Nitrosospira lacus: one gene and its partner. The protein of the gene in region 2 interacts with the protein of the main gene of each other region in a pairwise test. Links are inferred from orthologs where the notes say so. Each region holds a gene or a part of one and is shown on either strand. Other genes may lie near its edges.

Region 1 (13,076 bases), 700 kb from region 2 along the record:
AGGCGTATATGCGGAACGCGCTCTGCGGGCTGGTGCGCGCGGCTACGTGATGAAGCAGGAGCCGGGTGAAGTGCTGGTATCCGCCATCCGCGAGGTATTAAAGGGAAATGTCTATCTGAGCAAGCAGATGCACGCCAGGCTGTTGAATCGGGTCGCGACCGGAAATACGGAACCCGAACCATTGATCAACAGCCTGACCCCCAGTGAATTCGAAGTCCTGCATTTGATCGGATCCGGGCATAGCAGCCAGGAAATTGCCAGGCTCCTAAACCGCAGTATTAAAACTATCGAGACGCATCGCTTCAATATTCGTACCAAATTGAATTTGCGAGACGGCGCCGATTTGATACGCTATGCCACCCACTGGATTTCGGAAGCACAATAACAAGCATTGCCATTGCCTCGGCTACATGCTGGAACCCATATTTTTCAGTGATCCGATTTCTTCCAGGATAGCAGGATGTCCGGCTGATTTTCCTCACAGCGGCTCCCATATTGTCCACATCTACATTAGTCACTTTTGTCATGCAAATGTGACCTAAGGGTTTCCCTTAGCATAAAACCAGGGTTTCCCCAATATACTCAATAGTATGGATTGAGTTAGGATAATTTTTATTCTATCCGGGTTCATTACTATCATGAAAACAAGGTTAGGAACATTTGTTGCGGTCCTGTCCATGCTTGGCTTATTGGCTTCCTGCGCGCAAATGGGCCCTCTTGAAGCGCAGAATGATACTAGTCGCAGAGCTGCGCAACATGCCAGAACCTATGCCGACCACAATAACCTGGCAAGGCAATATGAAAATACGGCTAAAGAAATCCGGGTAAAGGCAGAGGAGCAAAAGAAATTGCTTCAGCACTATGAAGAAAAAAGCTATCTCTACGGCAGGCAGGCACAAGATTTCCAATCACGTACCTGGGCGTTGGTGAACAAGTACGAGCAAGCCGCAGAGGAAAACATCCGCCAGGCTGCTTTTCACCAAAAAATGGCATCGGAACTCGCGAAACGCGATTACGCCACTCCCATGGAAACGCCGGGGCAGCAAAATCGGGAAAACAAGGCCAGGATCGGATCCGATCCCAAAGATCGGATTTAAAGTTCCGGCAACGACGCCATAACGTGGCTTCGATACGATAAGAATCCCTATCTCGTCAAAAAAACTGGAAAGCTGCGCACGGATATGAATGCCCAGTCCTCTTGTCCGGTTCATGCTCGCCAATTTCCGCCATATTGTGCACCCCGTGTTCCACGGCTAAGCCGGCCATCCGCGGCTCATGCGATCGAAGGATAATACTCTAAGGTTTGCAGGGGTTATCACACCGCATCACAGCATATATTGCCACGCGTAGAAGAGTCATTATTTTTCTTATGGGTACGATACACGCGCAAAGTACTCATTTCGACAAAGCTTGATAAATGTTTGCGCAACGGGTCGGAGTCCTGGAGCGACGCAAGCAGTTTCCTGACTGATCCTTGCTTCTTTAATTCGCATTCATTGGCCCTGCGTTCTTCACCCCGCAGATAATGCAATTTCGCCGCCGTGGCGTACGTGCGCCAGGCAGCGAGCGGAACCTCGGTGCTCTCCACCAGAGCGAGTGCCTCCCTGATTTGGGAATCAGCTTCATCCAGAATATTTTCTTTCATGGCGATTTCGGCAAAAAGGGAATAGCTGAGCGCGAGATAAGTGCTCTCCGGTGCACCCGCCGCAAGATCGTGCAATCGCTGAGCGTAGCGGCGTGCTTTTCCGAATTCTCCCAGCGATAGCCAGGCTTCACAGGCTCCCTGGCAAGCCGGGAAGGAATAGTTGCGGGACAAGGGCAACGATTCGTTTTCCTCCGCCTGGAAAAAAATTTCAAAACATCGAATCGCTCCCTTGTGATCTCCGAGTCCGAGCAGCGCCCTTCCAAGTATGGCCGAAAAATGAGCCGAGATATAGGTCGCCCAAGGCCCGGAATTCTCCGCCGGGACCTCTTCGCAATATGCTTTGGCACCTGCGAAATCGCAGGCCTCCACATGCAGCCACGCCATCATGATCTGACGGTGCAAACGGAGTGGTAAATTTGCATCGTTACAGTTGGATTCGAATGCACGCCTGCTCTCCTCCGCAATTTCGCGCAATTTTTGCCATTCGCCCAGGTGCAGTAGAGCCAATCCGCAGTAGTAATGCCCGACTATAAACATGTAGCCATCACCCAGGGTACGCGATAACGCCAAGGCTTCTTCAGCCGTCGTCCAGGCGCTTCTGTAACGCGAAGCCAGCAATTCGATATAGATATGCTGCGTCAGCCGGGTGTGCAGTATTTGAGGAGTTGCGACGGCCCGCGCGACATCCATGGCTTCGCGGCACGCGCTGGCACAATCCTCGCGCCACTGGCCAAATAACAGATTCAGTCCGCCCCACATGCCCTTGACCACCGATTGAAGGATTTTGTCATCAAGATCCTTACTGCGCGCCAACGCCTGTTCCGCCAATTCCAGGCATTGACGGCGGTTCAGCCATACAAGAACACGGCTCAGTTCGATAAGTGCCAAAACCTCCGCCCGGGAACTTCCCGAGGTTCTGGCCGTGGCAAGCATTTCCTCCAGGTCGGCCTTGGCCCCCGCTATATCGCCCAGCGAGCGTCTTACTACCGACGATTGCTTCAGAAGATCCACGCGTGTTTCCACCTGCCGCTCTGCCGGCAGCCGGTGAACCAAGCCCAGCGCACGGACCAGATAGTCGTAGGCCTGGCGATTGGCGAAACGGTGCGCGGCATTAGCGGCTGATAGCGTCAGATAGCGAACCGCTCGCATCCAATCCCACCCTTTTTCGAAGTGCAAGGCCAGTTCGGCGGCATGCTTCAGGCTCGACTTGCCGTGCACCTCCTCCAGGCATTCACCGATGCGCAAATGTAATCGGATGATCTGGCCCGGAACGAGCCGTTGATAGAGCACTTCCACATACAGAGCGTGGCGGAATGCATAGTGGCCGACAACATCGCCCTGCGACCCCTGCTCCATGCCGTCCGGAAGCAGTATCTGGCCGCGCCTGACCAAGGCATCGCAGGAGCGATCCACCTCGGCAGTCTCCATATCGAGTACCGCCCCGAGCAATATCACCGAAAAATGCACCCCTATCACGCTGGCAATCTCCAGCACACGCTGCTCATCGGGGCTTAATCGTTCGATTTCGCGTCCGATCACGCGCCGGATAGTATCCGGCAGGGCTTTGTCCACCATCGACTCCCGTGAAGGAGGCCATTGCCGATGATGGCTCACCAGATATTCGATCAGGTTGGAGACGAATAGCGGATGTCCACCGGTCCTGGCAAAAAGGGCTCGACTTAAAGAGTCCGGCATTTCCATGGCCGGGAAGCGACGGATAAGGTAATCTCTGACCTCGTCCGGAGAAAACGGATCAATGGCTATCTCGGAACTTATTTCCCGCAACTGCAATTCACGGTGAACCAATGCGACGGAATGCGCCTGCAAGGCGGCATCGACTGGTCGATAGCTCGCCAGTACCAGCAGGGCTGCAGACTCGCTTCGCCGCGCCAGCAAGCCGAGAAAGTCCAGCGTTGCATGATCGCTCCAGTGGAGGTCCTCCAGCACAAGAATCAAGGACGCATCCTTGCTCAAAGTTTCCAGCAGCTCGCAGCCTTCGCGTATCATGCGCTCCCGGCTTGCGCCGAAGATTTCACGCTGGAGAGCTTCCCGTTCCTCGGGTTGCAGTACTGATGGCAGTTGTGCAAGCCAGATCGGTGCGTGGCGATGCAACAGCTCGATCAGTTTGGCGCCTTCCGGCATCCGACAATGCTTTTCGATGGCTTCAATCATCGGAAGCAGTGCCTCGCCCTGACCAAAATGCTCCACGCAGCGCATGCGAAAAACCAGCGGGGCATAATCGCTCACCTCGTTGAGGAACATTTCGACCAGGGTAGTTTTGCCGATTCCCGGCTCGCCTGTCAGGAAAACAATCTGGCGCAGACCCTCCAGCGAATGCCGCCAGATAGCCAGCAATTGGGCCTGAGCTGTTTCACGGCCGATCCACCAGTTTGCTCTAGCACCGGATTGAGGGGCGCGGCGGATGCCGGCAGGGAATTTTTTCGCAGGTTCTTCCAATTGCTCTGATGGATGGACCTGGGTAACGGGGGCGATGAAGCGGTAGCCGCGTCGCGCGACCGTTACGAGATAGGCGGGGGCACGGGCATCATCGCCGAGGGCCTGCCGCAGCTCGTTGATGCACACTTTCAGCACCGACTCCCCGACATGGCGATGCTGCCACACGCTATCCAGCAACTCGTCCTTTGTCACCAGCTGCCCATGCCGTTCAATCAGATAACATAACGCGGCAAAATTCCTGGGCCGCAAGGGCACGACCTGATCATCATGCCAAAGTATGGCGTTGGCCTTGTCCAGCCTGAAGGAATGGAACTTCCAATAGCTTGTCTGAATTCCGGTATTCATATTGGTATTATCCTAAATCCGGCAGTTGACCGCTTATTTACCAGGTTAGCATTATGATTAATAACAATGTTTTTGCTATTTGGGCCACATCTTCCGGGTAAGCTCGTCTACAGCTAAGGATTTTGCATGATCCCGCTCTCGGCGACTGGCAGAAATTTAACCAATATTTAACCATTCTTTTACGACTTCCCGCGCGAGTTTAAGTATTGTTCAGTCTGCCTGCGGCGGCCTGGATGCCCATTTTAGGTCAAGCACCGAATATTCATCTATCCTGGCGGCGGCTCCAAGGAAATGGATAATGAAAAAATCAGAACTGATAGATATGTTTGGCTTAAGCGGTGATTCATCGAGTCATGATCAGCTGGACGATCTGCTTTTTCGACTTGAATCAGATGCTCCAAATGTACTTGAAACACATTCGAAAGTCACCTGCTTGTCCTCCGTGCTTGCCGCTTCTGCAAGACGGAGCAGGGTATTCAGGCTTCTCAATCCGGGCAAGACCAGCGTCTTATTGCGCGAATCCGTAACGACCTCGATGAGACCGTCCGGCCGCATCGTGCTTCTCGAGTCCTGATCAAGTCCTGGCGCGCTCAAGGCGGATGTAAATACTCAATCCTTCGTCCGGTTCGTTTCTTGCCATGATTTCGCCACCATATAGCCGGATAGCGCGTTCGGCGATGGCTAATCCAAGCCCGTGCCCGCCGCTCAAGCGATCCCTGGCCTCCTCTACCCTTACGAAAGGCTCAAACAGGTAAGGCAGCATTTCTTCAGGCGCCCCGGGTCCGTGATCGCGCACTTGAATAGTGATCCTGTCCGGGTCCTCGGCATATTCCAGCATGCTGATTTCAACTGCCGTATCCCGTTTTGTATACTTGATGGCGTTACGAACGACGTTTTCGATCGCGCTGTGAAGCAGCACGGCGTTTGCCGTGGCCATGGCTGGGAAAGCTTTCTGCAACTTCACCTGGCAACCCCTTGAGCCCGCCTCGAATTGTGCGTCCTCTATAAGTCCTTCGAGCAGATCCTGTATATCAACCTGGTCGACATGTGCCGCGTCCACTCCCGCTTCCAGGCGGGAGAGCTCGAGAAGTTGGCCAATCAATTCATTCAGGCGCTCTATTTCAAGCTCGATGCGGTCAAGCTCGGTTTCCACCTGACCGTGCGATCGCTGCCGGGCAAGCTCCAATGCGACCTGCAAGCGTGCGAGCGGGGAACGCAGCTCATGGGAGGCATCGCTCAGCAACTGCCGTTGCGCACCAAATACTTTTTCCAGCCGTTCCGCCATCTTGTCGAACGCACCTGCCAGATCGGCAATCTCATCCCGGCGGTTGCCCATGGAGGGAACGACACGCTGCGTAAGATCGCCGGCCGCGATGTGCTGGGTGGCGCGCCGCAGCCGTTCAAGCGGAAAGGTAAGGTAGCGGCTGAGAAGGAGGCAGATCAGCGCGCTTACCAGCGCCGCAACAGCCACGGGAAGCGCAATAACCCTGGGACGCTGCAAAATCCTGAGCAGGGTAATACTCTGAAAGTCAGGTAGCATGCGGTAGGAGCTCCCATCCGGTAACCGGATGGGCTGATGGTGAGGCAACCTTCTTCGCTCTCCGCGTTCCGCATGTTCTCGCCTTCGATCCAGCCTTGCAATGATGGCGGCTGGAATCTCCCGTTCAAGCAGATCCTTTCCCGCCTCGTTGATCAGGAAAATGGGTATGGCTTCACGATGGTCCAGGCGATCCAGCCATTCTCTGAGCCCTGCCATGCCTCCCTGTTTCGCAACTGCTTGACCTTGATCGAAGTATGCCGACAAGCGCGCGCGCATGCTGCCGATATCCTGTTGTGTCCGGATATGTTCGAGATAACTCGAAGCCGCGAACATGAGCAGAGCGGCAAAGATGATCAGCGTCAGCCAGAACGACAGGAATATTTTCCAGAATAGCCTATGCACGGTCAGGTCCGCGCGTAAATGTAACCAACACCGCGAACGGTTTTAATCCGCTCCTGACCATCGGATAACGGACCCAGCTTTTTGCGCAGATTGCTTACATGCATGTCAAGACTGCGGTCATAACGGCTCAATTTGCGACCAAGCGCCCGCTCCGACAAATTCGCCTTCGACACGACGTTGCCGGCTTCGCGCAGCAATATGTCCAATACGCTGAATTCCGTGCTGGTCATGGATACGGGATTATTGCCGCACACCACGGTGCGTGACCCCGTATGCATGACAAGATCATCCAGCGCGATCTGATCGGGCCGCTCGCCGCCATTTTGCAACTCGCCTTTTGCCTCCACTCTTCTGAGGATTGCACGAATCCGCGCTACCAGTACACGCGGACTGGAAGGCTTGGCCAGATAGTCATCCGCGCCGAGCTCAAGCCCGACAATACTGTCGACGTCGTCTCCGCGTGCCGTCAGCATCAGCACGGGAAGTAAAGAATGCGCGCGAAGTTCACGCAATACATCAAAACCGCTGCGGTTGGGCATCATGACATCCAGGATCAGTAGATCGTACGGGTTGGCCAGTGCCTTGCTCAGCGCGGTATTGCCATCATAAGCCACGTCGATGTCGAAGCCCTCCTTGCTGAGGTAATCGATCAGCATATCGCTCAGCTCAATGTCGTCATCCGCCAGTAGTATGCGCGCCATCCGTTTTCCGAAGTAAAGCCGTTACGGACACCTAGGTAATTTCATCGTGTTACGGATATTGCCAAATTACGGCGAACAAATACAGCTGACTCCCGGCTTCTTTACACACATTTACGCTTTCATCACTCACCTTGACATGGGCCTGCCTTATTCTTTGCCCATATCGCGCGGGCCGTGGGGGCTCATCGCGATATTCGTAAAAAACTTATCAAGAGGAATCAGCTTATGAAAACTATCACGAAAATTTTGCTAATCGGCTGTTTATTGGCAAGCACCATTGCCTTGGCAGACCCGCAAGCCGACATGAGTTCCGGAAAAGCATCGCGGGAATGCCACCACGGTGCGCATTCCAGGATGGGGCAAGGCATGGATGGTGGGGAACGTTTCCTGAACCGGATGACGGATCGCCTTAAACTTACCCCCGAGCAGCGTTCATCGGTCGAAGCCGTTTTGCAGAAATCGAAATCTCAAATGGCGAATTTGAAGGAAAAGATGCAGACAAATCGCAAGGCGCTACGTGAACTCAAGCAAAATGGCAGCGGTGACAGCAGCGAGGTACAAGTACTGGCACAAGAGCGGGGTAATCTGGTAACCGAATCAATCATCCAGCGGAACAAGATACGCAACGAGATCCAGCTGGTACTGACTGATACTCAGCGGGAACAGATGAAACAGATGCGCGAGGAGCATAAGCCCGGGCATCACGATAAAGGGTAAAGCGCGGCTGTGGTGTTCTACCGTGTATGTGGTTGATGGTTAACGCATGCCCAGTAGAGCACTCAGTACAGCATACCTCGTCGTATAACGTTTAGTGCGCTCCCGAGCATATCAACCACGATTATTTTGGGTAGCGGAGAGAATAATTGGTGAATATATCAATAATTTTTGAAAGTAATCCTGCCGGGTTTCGGTCCCAGGCACACCGCTCGTTCAGAATTTCAGCGTCCAGCCTGGATTACGTGCTTGTTCTTTGGTGTAAGCTACTCCATCCACGCGCAGGCCGCGGTCGTTCAAAAGGGTAATAATTCCACCCTTGTTGGGCAGGAAAACCGGCGGAATGAGTTGTATGCGCAGCGTCTCTGCAGCCGCGATGGACCCTGCCAGGCGCATCTTGTTCTTGTCGCGATCCGCGATCTGCCAGCCTTCCAGCGAGATGGCCTCGTTTGTGGTGTTCAGAAGCGTTACGAACTCGACTTCGGGTGATTGGATGCTATTGACAAGCGCCGCGATGATGCGGATTGCTCCATCGGGCATTTCGGGGCCAGGTTGCCCCCCCGGAACGAACGGGTTTGTCACAACGTTCTCATCCGATGGCGGGCCGCTGGTTTCTACGCGAATCTGATGTCCTGTCCTGTCATCGGTATGCCAGGTCTGGGACTGGAATTTCAAAAATACGCCGACCCATTGGCTGGTCCGGGGGAAATGAAACAGCAAAGCCCCATCCTGGTAGACTCCGTCATCGCCGATAAAGCGTCCCACATTGCCCTGGTTCATGTGGATATCATGAACACCATTGCCCGGAATAAAACCGAATATCTTGTCGGTCGTGTTGTTCTCCGGCCCCCAGCGCTCGCCGAAAGCATAGACAAAAGCCTCTTCGTCGGCCATCGCCCGCTGCACGAACTGATCGATTTTTTCGTTCAGATCATTGTCCGGGCCTGGAACATTGAAGGGGAGCACGCGCATATTGCGCGGATCGAACAAGTTGCCGCGAATAAAGTCGAGCGCCACCCCGCCCGGCCGGGATTGCAGAGGAAGCCATCCGAGAGGTTTATCGATCAGCTCCGCCAGAATTGGGTGATCGAATCTTGAATCCACAAGAAATTCAAGCTCGGAAGGAGCCAGCTGCGAAGCAACGTTCACTGCGATGCGATAATGCGTCGTATCGTCGACGATATGAATCTGATAATGTGGATTGGAGCCCGAGCCGAGCTGGCGGTTTACAGGGCGACCTTTCAGTACTCCATAGGCATTCAGTGGCATTTCTTTGTCCTCTTAAAACGGTGCACTCTCACAAGGTATTGACGGGTTGCTTGCCTTTTGCATATGAAATACCGGGAGCCGTGGCGATTGCAACAGAATCATGACAAAGGGCCAAGCCGCGGAGAATTCTAACTGCTGGGTAAACCGCTAGAAATCAACGTGCGAAGCGGTGCCACGCAGTGTTGTAACGGTATATAAATCAAGCTGCCCATGGTTGAGAGCCGGTACGATCGAGAATCGATGTATTGTCACAATACCTTTGGTGCGAATACGCACGGATTCACCAGCGGCAAGGTTAGCTCGAGGGATGAGGACGCTGAAAGAGGTTGAACCCGAATCGATGGTGCGTTGGATGGTCACGCTTACCACTGTACCGAGGTCGCATTCCACTGCACGGATGTCGTCACCCGTAAAACCCAGGTTGTGCTGCGCATCCTGATAGCTGAAATGCGGCTTTCCATCGATCCCGCTGGTTGAGTAGCTAACGTGAAGATTATTGCCGGATAATTGATACAGGTTCGGTGATATGAAGGGCGTCGCCATGTTGGTCTCCATCGAATAAACCGGCACTGCCGGAGGTTAAGGAAAAGATTGAGCCGTATCGCTAATAATTACTTTTGCTGCCGGGTAAAACATCTGCAAGGGGGAGCACTTCAAATCCAAAAAAATTATGCCAAGATCCCCTCTGGATTTCCGGGAAGAAGACGATCATTCCCCGGCCAAATCTGATCCAAAGGGCAAAGGAATCGGGGGCTGTCCGCAAGGAATCGACCAAGTGCGGAAGCCCCCTTGATGACAAATTATTGGACATCCGGTTAAAAAATTGCATTCCGGGCTTTCGGTATCCGGGTAACAGGTCCATCCATAGTCACCGCATTGACGCCGTCCGTTTTCACACGGCCCGCAGAATTGCGGCCGCACTACGGATTGATCCCGCGTTACGATGTCTGTAGACGCTGCTATATATTGGCGGTTGGATCTGTAAAGAGTTGCTTCCGCGGTAAATCCTGGCATCCTCATTTTCGTTACCTCCTGAAATATTTAAAGCGGTCCATATGCGGTGGATTCCGAAGTCATCAATTCGCTATGCGGGCTGAGCGGTCAGGAAATCAGCAAGCTGCCGATTGTGAAGGGTGGAAGCCCGCCAAAGAAACGGCATATGAGATCGCTTCCCCCATTCGCCCTGCATCTCAAGTATGCGCCCACATCCGGATCGGACTGGAAACGAAGTTGCGGCGTGACCCCTCCACTACGTTCCAGGGAAATTCCGCCAAAAACGGCCTTTCCCCGGTATATGCCCAAGGCTGGACCCAGCGATGCCTCTGCATTAAACTGTGGTATGCTCATTTCAATTCCTCCTGGTTAAATATTCAAAATCAGATAGGCTAAAAAAAGCCGCTGAAACAATTGCTCACGCTATGGGTTACATACCGCCCACAGGCGCCAGCCGTTCCGTTCCCAGCTATCAAGAATAAAATCATAATCCCCCAAAAAGGGATTGAAGTAGCGGTCTTGATGTGAGTCGGTGAATTGCTTCCCGCCACAATTACTATTACTATCGATATTTCCGCGATAAATCCCGACATGCTCATGGAATTTATTTCACGCCTCCCTTCAATTGGTTAGCTAACGATCATAGTACGGCGACATCTTGGTGACCAGAAATGGGAACTCTTCGGTCGCATCGACGCGCACAAAGAATTTCTCGGTAAAATCCGTGTTGCGGTTGGTGTAAGAGAATATGGCCTTAAATATTTTCCGGGTGCTGCTCAACGATGAGGGGATGACTTCCACCCCGGTCATTGAATTGTCTCCGCCATATTTCTCCGCCGCCTTGGCATAAATGGCTGGATAACGCATGGCCAGATAGTTCAATACGCGGTGCTCATCGGTCGCCCCGGCGTTATCGGTCATTTGCATGATCCTGTCGAACAGTTCCTCAGCCGCCGGACCGAACTGCTTGTCGGTGAGTTTCTCAGGTTTCGGAATAGCCTTGATCAGTTCGTCGCGTCCGAATGAATAAATCTGATCGAAGACGATGATGGGCACCATCAGGCCGTTGCACATATCCGGGGGAGCGATGGGGCCACGCAGACCGATAACGACGTCGATATCATTGGGCGCGGGCATGGGCCGGATCGCATCCACCAGCATATCTATATCCGTCGGGTCGCGCGGCTGCAGGAGGTAGGTTTCCAGGCCTTGTATGGTCAGTACCCAGCATAATTGACGCACCAGATAGCGATTCTGACGTTGCGACAAGACTGCATGAAAAGCCTGCTGATCGGTTTTGCCGGTAGTCTCTGTACGCCCGGTCGCCTGCGCAAATTCCTTTTCCGCGGCGAGATTCGGGAAACGGGCTTCGACCCGGCCAATGGCATAGACGTAGGAGATCGTTCCGGTATCATTGGGGCTTATTCCCCCGCCGCCTCCACAACTACTACAGGTTCCCGCTCCCGCCTGTGGTGAGACGGCCGCGTTTGAATGAACCTCGAAACAAGGCGCGGGCGTCCGCATATCGCTTGCTTTAACCGGTGGCTCCAACGGGTGTTCCATCGTTTCAGTTTGTTCGGTCATTTATGGCTCCTTGGGTATGGGTACCGACTCCATCCAGCAAACCTGGAATTCCGGATTCGGGGATTTCTCCTATCCGGGCCGCCGCCCAGGCGTGAATACCAGCCAGCGGTTGAGCAGGGCTGCCCGGCGTTCACAGCCTCCACAGGGTTGGATCCCCAGATAGGAGCCTGTTCGCTTAATCGCGGCGCCAAGCCCGATCTCATCGCCGGTGATAAACCCGGGCAAACGCACCCGGTGGGGCTGCAGCCCGATTTTATCCGGCGATTTGCCGGCATTATCATCCGCTTCCTCTTTCTTGCTCGCCCTGATCATGCTATTCGCCTCCTTGTGCTCAATGTCTGCAGGGTTTGCCAGGCTGTATCCGCATCCAGCAAGGGAGGAACGATCGAGGCTCGCCGTAACCTCATCATGGAGGTTTGCGTAATAGCGAGTTTGATCTGCGCCCCGGTGGCGTCAGGAAATTCGGACCACAGCAGTGCAATGGCCCCGGTGACGAAAGGCACCGCAACGCTCGTACCGCTCAGCGTAATTGACTGGCCATCAGTGCTCAGGCTGGTAATGTTGTCGCCGGGCGCGCTCAAACCCCTTGTACCGATAGAACCGCCCAGATTCGATTCATTTATCGGCCGGCCGCGCAAATCGCAGGCCACGACCGGAATGACCCATGGGTGGCGGGTAATGGCGGAACTGCCGAGCGTGCCTTGATTGCCCGCTGCCGCCACAATCAGCACACCGCGCTTGAGGGCCAGATTGAGCGCCTCTTCCAGCACCTGCCCTCCCCTGGTGGAAGGCTGCATCAGGGCAAGACTCAGGTTAATGATTCGCGCACCTGCGCCGATGCACTCAAGGATTGCCGCTGCCAGCTCCTGAGGCGTCGAGCCGGGCATATGTTCGCGCCCGGAGGTCGTTTCGGTAAAAATGGGACGTATGAGGAGGGTACAACCGGGACAAATAGCGGGAGCCGGGAAATTCCGTTGCGCGGACAAGATCCCGGCTATAAAGGTTCCATGCAGGCATGCAAGGCTATTAGCCTGCGTGCAGGCTGCTCCATTGTTTCCGGGAATCTCCCTGAGGTTACCTCCCGTCAGACCCGCATGCCGGGTAACGACAGGACCGTCAATGAGTCCAATCTTAATATCGGGAATACCGCTGGTGCGCTCCATCAATGCCGAGAGCCTGACCAACTCCGTAGGAACCATAGCGCGCCTCTCCCCTTGAGTCCTTGATGGCAGATTGCCGGGAGCCTTGCATGCAATGCCAGTGGCCCGGCTGTTTTATTTACGGTTAATAAATTTTTCTTGATTTCCTGCGCGTAGAAATACTCTTTATCCTTGAGCCGTTCGGTGCGCTACCTAACATAGCGGTCCCCCTAATAATCCGTCCGGTCTGATCAAGTCATTGCATATATATCCAATCGACATATCAG
Region 2 (5,953 bases):
GATGCGGAGGCCGAACCCCCGTTTACGAGGGTAATCATTGGCACCGTCTTGATCGCGGGCGGCAATCGCTTCAGATAGTCACTTTTTGTATCGCGCAGGTAGAATTCCGGACTCGCTTTCAGCTTCATCTTGGCATCGTCAGTACGGCCATCGGTATAAACCACCAGTGAATTGGAGGGCAGGAAGGCGGCGGAAACCGCAACCGCGCCGTTCAGCAAGCCCCCTGGATCGTTGCGCAGATCCAGCACCAGCCCCTTCATCGGCACAGTACTTTCCTTGAATAATTTATCGATGGCCTTGACGAGGTTTTCACCAGTCTGTTCCTGGAACTGCGTGATACGTATGTATGCATAACCGGGCTCGATCATCTTCGATTTAACGCTCTGGATCTTTATGACGGCGCGTATCAAGGAGAACACCAGCGGCTTGGTCTCACCCTTGCGCAATACGGTGAGGGTGATAGGCGTATTGGGTTTGCCGCGCATGCGCTTGATCGCATCGGTGAGCGAGAGACCCTTGACCGCAGTCTCGTCCAGCTTGATGATAAGATCGCCAGGCTTGATGCCGGCGCGAAATGCGGGCGTATCCTCGATCGGCGAGATAACCTTGACAAACCCGTCTTCCATGCTGACTTCAATGCCTAATCCGCCAAATTCACCCTGCGTGCCAATTTGCAACTCCTTGAAGGCGTCCGAATCGAGATAGGCGGAATGGGGATCAAGGCCAGTCAGCATTCCATTGATGGCTTCAGTGATGAGTTTCTTGTCTTCCACCGGCTCAACGTAATCGCTTTTAATGCGGCCGAAGACTTCGGTGAACGCACGCAGTTCCTCAACGGGAAGCGGACGCAAAACCTCCGTGACTTCCTTGTTGGCGACAGCAGAAAAATTGAGGCTCAGCATCACACCGGCGATCGCACCGAAAATGATCAAGCCGAATTGCCGCATCTTGTTACCCATTAAACTTTCTCCACACGTGTCAATTTTGTTGCATCGTTCATTTTATTCTGACCCAGTTCAATGGGTCAAACGGTTTGCCCTGATGACGTAGCTCAAAGTATAAACCGGAATTGGGGTTGCCGCCGCTGTTTCCCACCGTCGCGATGGTATCGCCACCGCGAACGGCATCGCCCACCTGTTTATGGATGGCTTCATTGTTGCCATAGAGGCTCATATAGCTGCCGCCGTGGTCCACAATCATAAGATTGCCAAATCCTCTCAGCCAGTCGGCGAATACCACGCGCCCGCCCGCAATGGCTTTTACCTCCGCGCCACTGGCTGAACGTATGAATAATCCCTTCCAGGTCACACCGCCATCAGCACGTGGACTACCAAAACGGTTTGCAAGTTCCCCGCGTACCGGCAAACTCAAGTGGCCTTTCAATGCCGAAAATGGATTTCCATCCGTCGATCCATCCGGTATTCTGTCATTGCTCAGGGAACTGGTGCGAGGCTCGGTACGTTTTTTTTTGCGTGCGAGCATCTTGGCGATTTTTTCCACCAGCTGTGACAGGCGTTCTTCGTCGCGCTTGAGTTTACTGATTTCGCGCCGCTGCTGATCAGCCTGCATTGAAATTCGGGATAGCAGGTTTTTGTGTTCGATTTTTTTCTGTTCGAGTTGTTTTTTGTACTCGGTTTGCTTAGCCTGGATTGTGGCGATTTCCAGACTTTTTTCGCGGCTTTCGCGGGTGAGCGCATCGAGTTGTTGAAAATTTGAGCGCAGAGCGTTAATGCCCTCCAGTCGGGCGCGGGAGAGATAGCCGTAATAATGGAGATTGCGTGCAATCTGATTGGGATCCTGCTGGTTGAATAAAAGACTCAGATATTCTTTTTCTCCACCGCCACCTACATACTGCCGATAGAGCAATTTGCTCAACTGCAACTGCTGCGCCTCGATATTAACGGCGACTTGTCTGGATTGTGTCTGCAATTGGCGGAGCCTGTTATTGGCTTCGTCCCGCGTACGGGTAAGCGCAATCAATTTTTGGCTGGCGGCGCTGATAGCCTGTTCGGATTCGCGCAATGCGTCTGCCGCTTCCGATTTCGATTCCTCCGTGTCCACGAGTTCTTTCTGTAATGCTTCAATGCGACCACGCAGTTGCTTCAAGTTTTCGTTATCAACCTTGGGAGCAGCATGAAGCGAATGCGACAGAATCAGTACACAAGCCGGAATGAACTTGCGGGCCTTATGCAACCATGAATGAATGCCGGTCAAGAGTGCAAATTTTTAACCTGAATTCGCAGCGGACTCACCCCGGAGGGTGAGAATCAAGTGATGCAAAAAAACTTTACAAATAATATTCCCAGCATGAGCAGTCAACCACCGGATTCAGGTTCAAACATATGCAAACGTTCTTTGCTGGAAGAGATCATGCTCCGCCTGATATATGCGCGGTGCGGAATTAATGAGCGCGAGCTCAAGAGGGGGGTAGTATTTTTCCCTGGTTTGCCACGACCTGCATGGCTTGTTCGATTTGCGCACGATCACCGAGATAATAATTCCGCAGCGGCTTCAGGTTGTCATCAAGTTCGTACACGAGCGGAACCCCGGTGGGAATATTAAGTTCCAGAACGTCCTGATCGGAAAGATTGTCGAGATATTTGACAAGCGCGCGTAGCGAGTTGCCATGCGCTGTAATGAGCACGCGTTGTCCGGATTGGACCTGCGGGGCAATGGTTTCGTTCCAGTAGGGCAGAAATCTTGCCACCGTATCCTGGAGGCATTCGGTCAGTGGAATATCCTCGCTGGCCAGCCCCCGGTAGCGAGGATCGAATCCAGGATATCGATCATCCTCGGGTTTCAGCGCGGGTGGGCGGATGCTGTAGCTGCGCCGCCAGACTTGCACCTGCTCTTCGCCATATTTGAGCGCTGTCTCGGTTTTATTCAGTCCTTGCAGCGCACCATAGTGCCGCTCATTCAACCGCCAGGACAGGTGAATGGGAATCCACATCTGATCCATCTCATCCAGCGCGATCCATAGGGTGCGTATGGCGCGTTTCAATACTGACGTATAGGCAACATCGAACGCGAATCCGCTTTCCCGTAATAGCCGGCCGGAATTCTTGGCTTCTTCCAGACCTTTCGGCGATAAATCCACATCTGTCCAGCCAGTAAAACGATTCTCCTTATTCCAGGTGCTTTCCCCATGACGTAGGAGAATGAGTTTTTTCATATTGTTCTTTATAAAAAAGATGAAATTTCGCGCAAAGCGATTTGAAATACCATAGTATTTTATTATATTTTGTCCATGGCCGCAGCATGCAAGAATATGCGAATTTTTCCAAGCAGTTATGTATTCTTATTAGAATATTGGCGAAATGGTTGCGGTACCGTAGCTCTTCATGGGGGCCTATCGGGTTTGCCGGAACGTGGGGAGCCCCATAGCATTCTCATCTCTGATAAAATTGCCGGATTGAGGAAACTAAGGAGTATCAAGTGACATTCTTGCAAAATAATATTGCCCTGGTTGTGGCCGCCCTGATGAGCGGTGGCATGTTGTTATGGCCGTTGTTGCGGCGTTCCGGCAACGAGATAGACACCCTGGTGGCGGTTCAGCTCATCAATTACAAGGATGCGCTTGTTTTGGATGTGCGTGAGGGGAGTGAATACAATGCGGGCCATGTCCCTAATTCCAAGCATATTCCCGCTGACAAGCTTGAGGAGCGCCTGCACGAACTGGAAAAATTCAAGAGCAAGCCGGTCATATTGATACATCGCAGCGGTGTGAATGCCACGGGTAAAGCCGGCTCGATTTTGCGCAAAAAAGAGTTTGCGCATGTCCATAACCTTCAAGGCGGGATCGATGCATGGCGCCAGGCGAATTTGCCGATAGTAAAAAAATGATGGGGGCAATATGATGAAAGTGATCATGTATGCTTCAGGTTTTTGCCCCTACTGCATAAGAGCGGAAAGCATGCTGCGTGCCAGAGGCGTAACCGAAATCGAAAAGATTCGTATTGACCTGGATCCCGCCATCCGTACCGAGATGATAGAAAAAACCGGCCGCCGCACCGTTCCCCAAATCTACATTGGCGACACACATGTGGGCGGTTATGACGACTTGGCGCAACTTGACCGCAGTGATGGACTGGTAAAGCTCCTGGCGGTCTGATTAGCGGCATACCCGGTTTTGACCGGCTTGAGATTCATGGCATCCCCTCCGCAGTCTTGTAAGGTAACATCCCATTTTTGACTATCCATATGGACTCCAACATGAGCGACCAGCAGCCGGTTTTCAGTATTGAAAAAATCTATGTCAAGGATTTGTCCCTGGAGATTCCAAATGCTCCAAGAATTTTTCTTGAGCGTGAAACACCTGAAGTGAACATACAGTTGCATAGCAAGGGGGAGCGCGTTGACGAAGGTCTGTATGAGGTACTGTTGACGGTAACGGTCACTGCCAAGGTCAAGGAGAAGACCATGTTTCTGGTGGAGGTGGGTCAGGCGGGCATTTTTCAGATTCGCAATGTGCCGGAAGGCGAAATGGATCCCGTATTGGGGATTGGGTGTCCCAATATTCTTTTCCCTTACTTGCGCGAAGCTGTTTCGGATATTGTTACCCGCGCCGGATTCCACGCCGTAATTTTAAGCCCGGTAAATTTCGAGGCACTTTATCACCAGGGAAAACAGCAAGCCGAGATGAATGCTGTGGCGGCGGCGGAAAAACCGGAAGAAGAGAATAAAATAACGCACTGAAAATGAAGCATGCTCACGACGCATTCGTCACCATTCCATTCCCGCCATACAGCGCCCTGGGACTATTGATTGGCGTACTGTTGTGTCCGGTGCATGCCATTGCGGCATTTGAGTTTTTTTCGTTGGCCGAGAATGCTACCGTCATGTATGATGCGCCCTCACTCAAGGCCGATAAATTGTATGTGGCGAGCCGTCATCTGCCGGTAGAGGCGGTAGTGAAGGTTGAAGGCTGGGTCAAGGTGCGCGATAGTGGAGGCAGCCTTGCCTGGGTGGAAGAAAAGGCATTAAGCGAAAAACGCTATGTAATTGTTACGGCGTCCCAAGCCGAGATTTATCAGGCAGCGAGTGCAAGTTCGGCGCTGGTATTTCAGGCACAGCAGAATGTGGTGATGGAACAGCTTGAACCCGCTGCGAATGGCTGGGTCAAGGTCCGCCACCGGGATGGACAAACGGGCTATGTCAGAACGCAACAAGTCTGGGGCTCATGAGAATAGCTGTTCTTGGCGCGGGCGCATGGGGCACCGCATTGGCTATCAGTCTTGGTGCCAATAACCGTGCGTCCAGCCACCAGGTAACATTGTGGACCCGTGATCCGGCGCATCTAGCGGAACTTGTTTCCGAGCGTAGCAACCAGCGCTATTTTCCCGGCTTTCCATTACCCGATTCTCTGCGGCTGACATCTGTTCTTGATGTTGCCGTAGAGGGTGCCGATCTTGCCCTTATCGTGGTTCCGGTTGCCGGATTACGCGAGACGTTGCGTGGAATTGTTGCTTGCGGAAAAGTCGTGCCGGTCGTTTGGGGCTGTAAGGGATTCGAAGCGCAATCGGCGACGCTGCCTCATCAGGTGGCACAGGAGGAATATGATGGTGTTGCGCCCTGTGGTGTGTTGTCGGGGCCCAGTTTTGCCCAGGAAGTTGCGCAAGGGCTCCCCACTGCCTTGACATTGGCATCGCATGATGAAGAATTTTCCCGAAGCATCGCAGCACAGCTGCATACCGCACGCCTGCGGATTTACTCAAGCACAGATGTCGCCGGAGTGGAAACCGGCGGGGCGGTGAAGAACGTCATATCGATAGCCGCCGGCATCTCCGATGGCATGGGTTTTGGCCACAATGCTCGTGCAGCCCTGATTACGCGGGGCTTGGCGGAAATTACGCGCCTGGGACTAAAACTCGGTGGCTGTCTGGAAACATTCATGGGGCTGACCGGAGCGGGAGATCTGATACTTACCTGTACCGGGGATCTGTCCCGCAATCGG

The links.
Region 1: the proteins of secB (region 2) and EBAPG3_RS09020 interact in binary tests that used the Escherichia coli proteins (3 or more experiments, as listed by UniProt). The link is inferred for Nitrosospira lacus from one-to-one orthologs.

The regions. Positions count from the first base shown.
Region 1 is NZ_CP021106.3:2,007,693-2,020,768, reverse strand. Bases 5,242-8,012 are described here. They hold EBAPG3_RS09020 (response regulator transcription factor), read right to left. Parts: upstream 7,091-8,012; coding sequence 6,392-7,090; downstream 5,242-6,391. Other genes in these bases: EBAPG3_RS09015 (Spy/CpxP family protein refolding chaperone), read left to right, coding at 7,316-7,807; EBAPG3_RS09025 (ATP-binding protein), read right to left, coding at 5,242-6,389. Also shown: EBAPG3_RS09045 (response regulator transcription factor), read left to right, coding at 1-385; EBAPG3_RS09040 (hypothetical protein), read left to right, coding at 639-1,097; EBAPG3_RS09035 (ATP-binding protein), read right to left, coding at 1,316-4,447; EBAPG3_RS09030 (hypothetical protein), read left to right, coding at 4,746-5,021; more of EBAPG3_RS09025, read right to left, coding at 5,022-5,241; EBAPG3_RS09010 (DUF2278 family protein), read right to left, coding at 8,021-9,073; EBAPG3_RS09005 (hypothetical protein), read right to left, coding at 9,221-9,616; EBAPG3_RS08995 (hypothetical protein), read right to left, coding at 10,175-10,420; EBAPG3_RS08990 (cyanobactin maturation protease PatG family protein), read right to left, coding at 10,700-11,650; EBAPG3_RS08985 (hypothetical protein), read right to left, coding at 11,720-11,962; EBAPG3_RS08980 (S8 family serine peptidase), read right to left, coding at 11,959-12,849. UniProt on the Escherichia coli protein: Response regulator member of the two-component regulatory system CpxA/CpxR which responds to envelope stress response by activating expression of downstream genes including cpxP, degP, dsbA and ppiA.
Region 2 is NZ_CP021106.3:2,711,468-2,717,420, reverse strand. Bases 3,035-5,953 are described here. They hold secB (protein-export chaperone SecB), read left to right. Parts: upstream 3,035-4,212; coding sequence 4,213-4,695; downstream 4,696-5,953. Other genes in these bases: EBAPG3_RS12345 (NAD(P)H-dependent glycerol-3-phosphate dehydrogenase), read left to right, coding at 5,180-5,953; EBAPG3_RS12350 (SH3 domain-containing protein), read left to right, coding at 4,698-5,183; grxC (glutaredoxin 3), read left to right, coding at 3,854-4,111; EBAPG3_RS12365 (rhodanese-like domain-containing protein), read left to right, coding at 3,436-3,843; gpmA (2,3-diphosphoglycerate-dependent phosphoglycerate mutase), read right to left, coding at 3,035-3,172. In the rest of the region: EBAPG3_RS12380 (S41 family peptidase), read right to left, coding at 1-959; EBAPG3_RS12375 (murein hydrolase activator EnvC family protein), read right to left, coding at 997-2,214; more of gpmA, read right to left, coding at 2,417-3,034. UniProt on the Escherichia coli protein: One of the proteins required for the normal export of some preproteins out of the cell cytoplasm. It is a molecular chaperone that binds to a subset of precursor proteins, maintaining them in a translocation-competent state.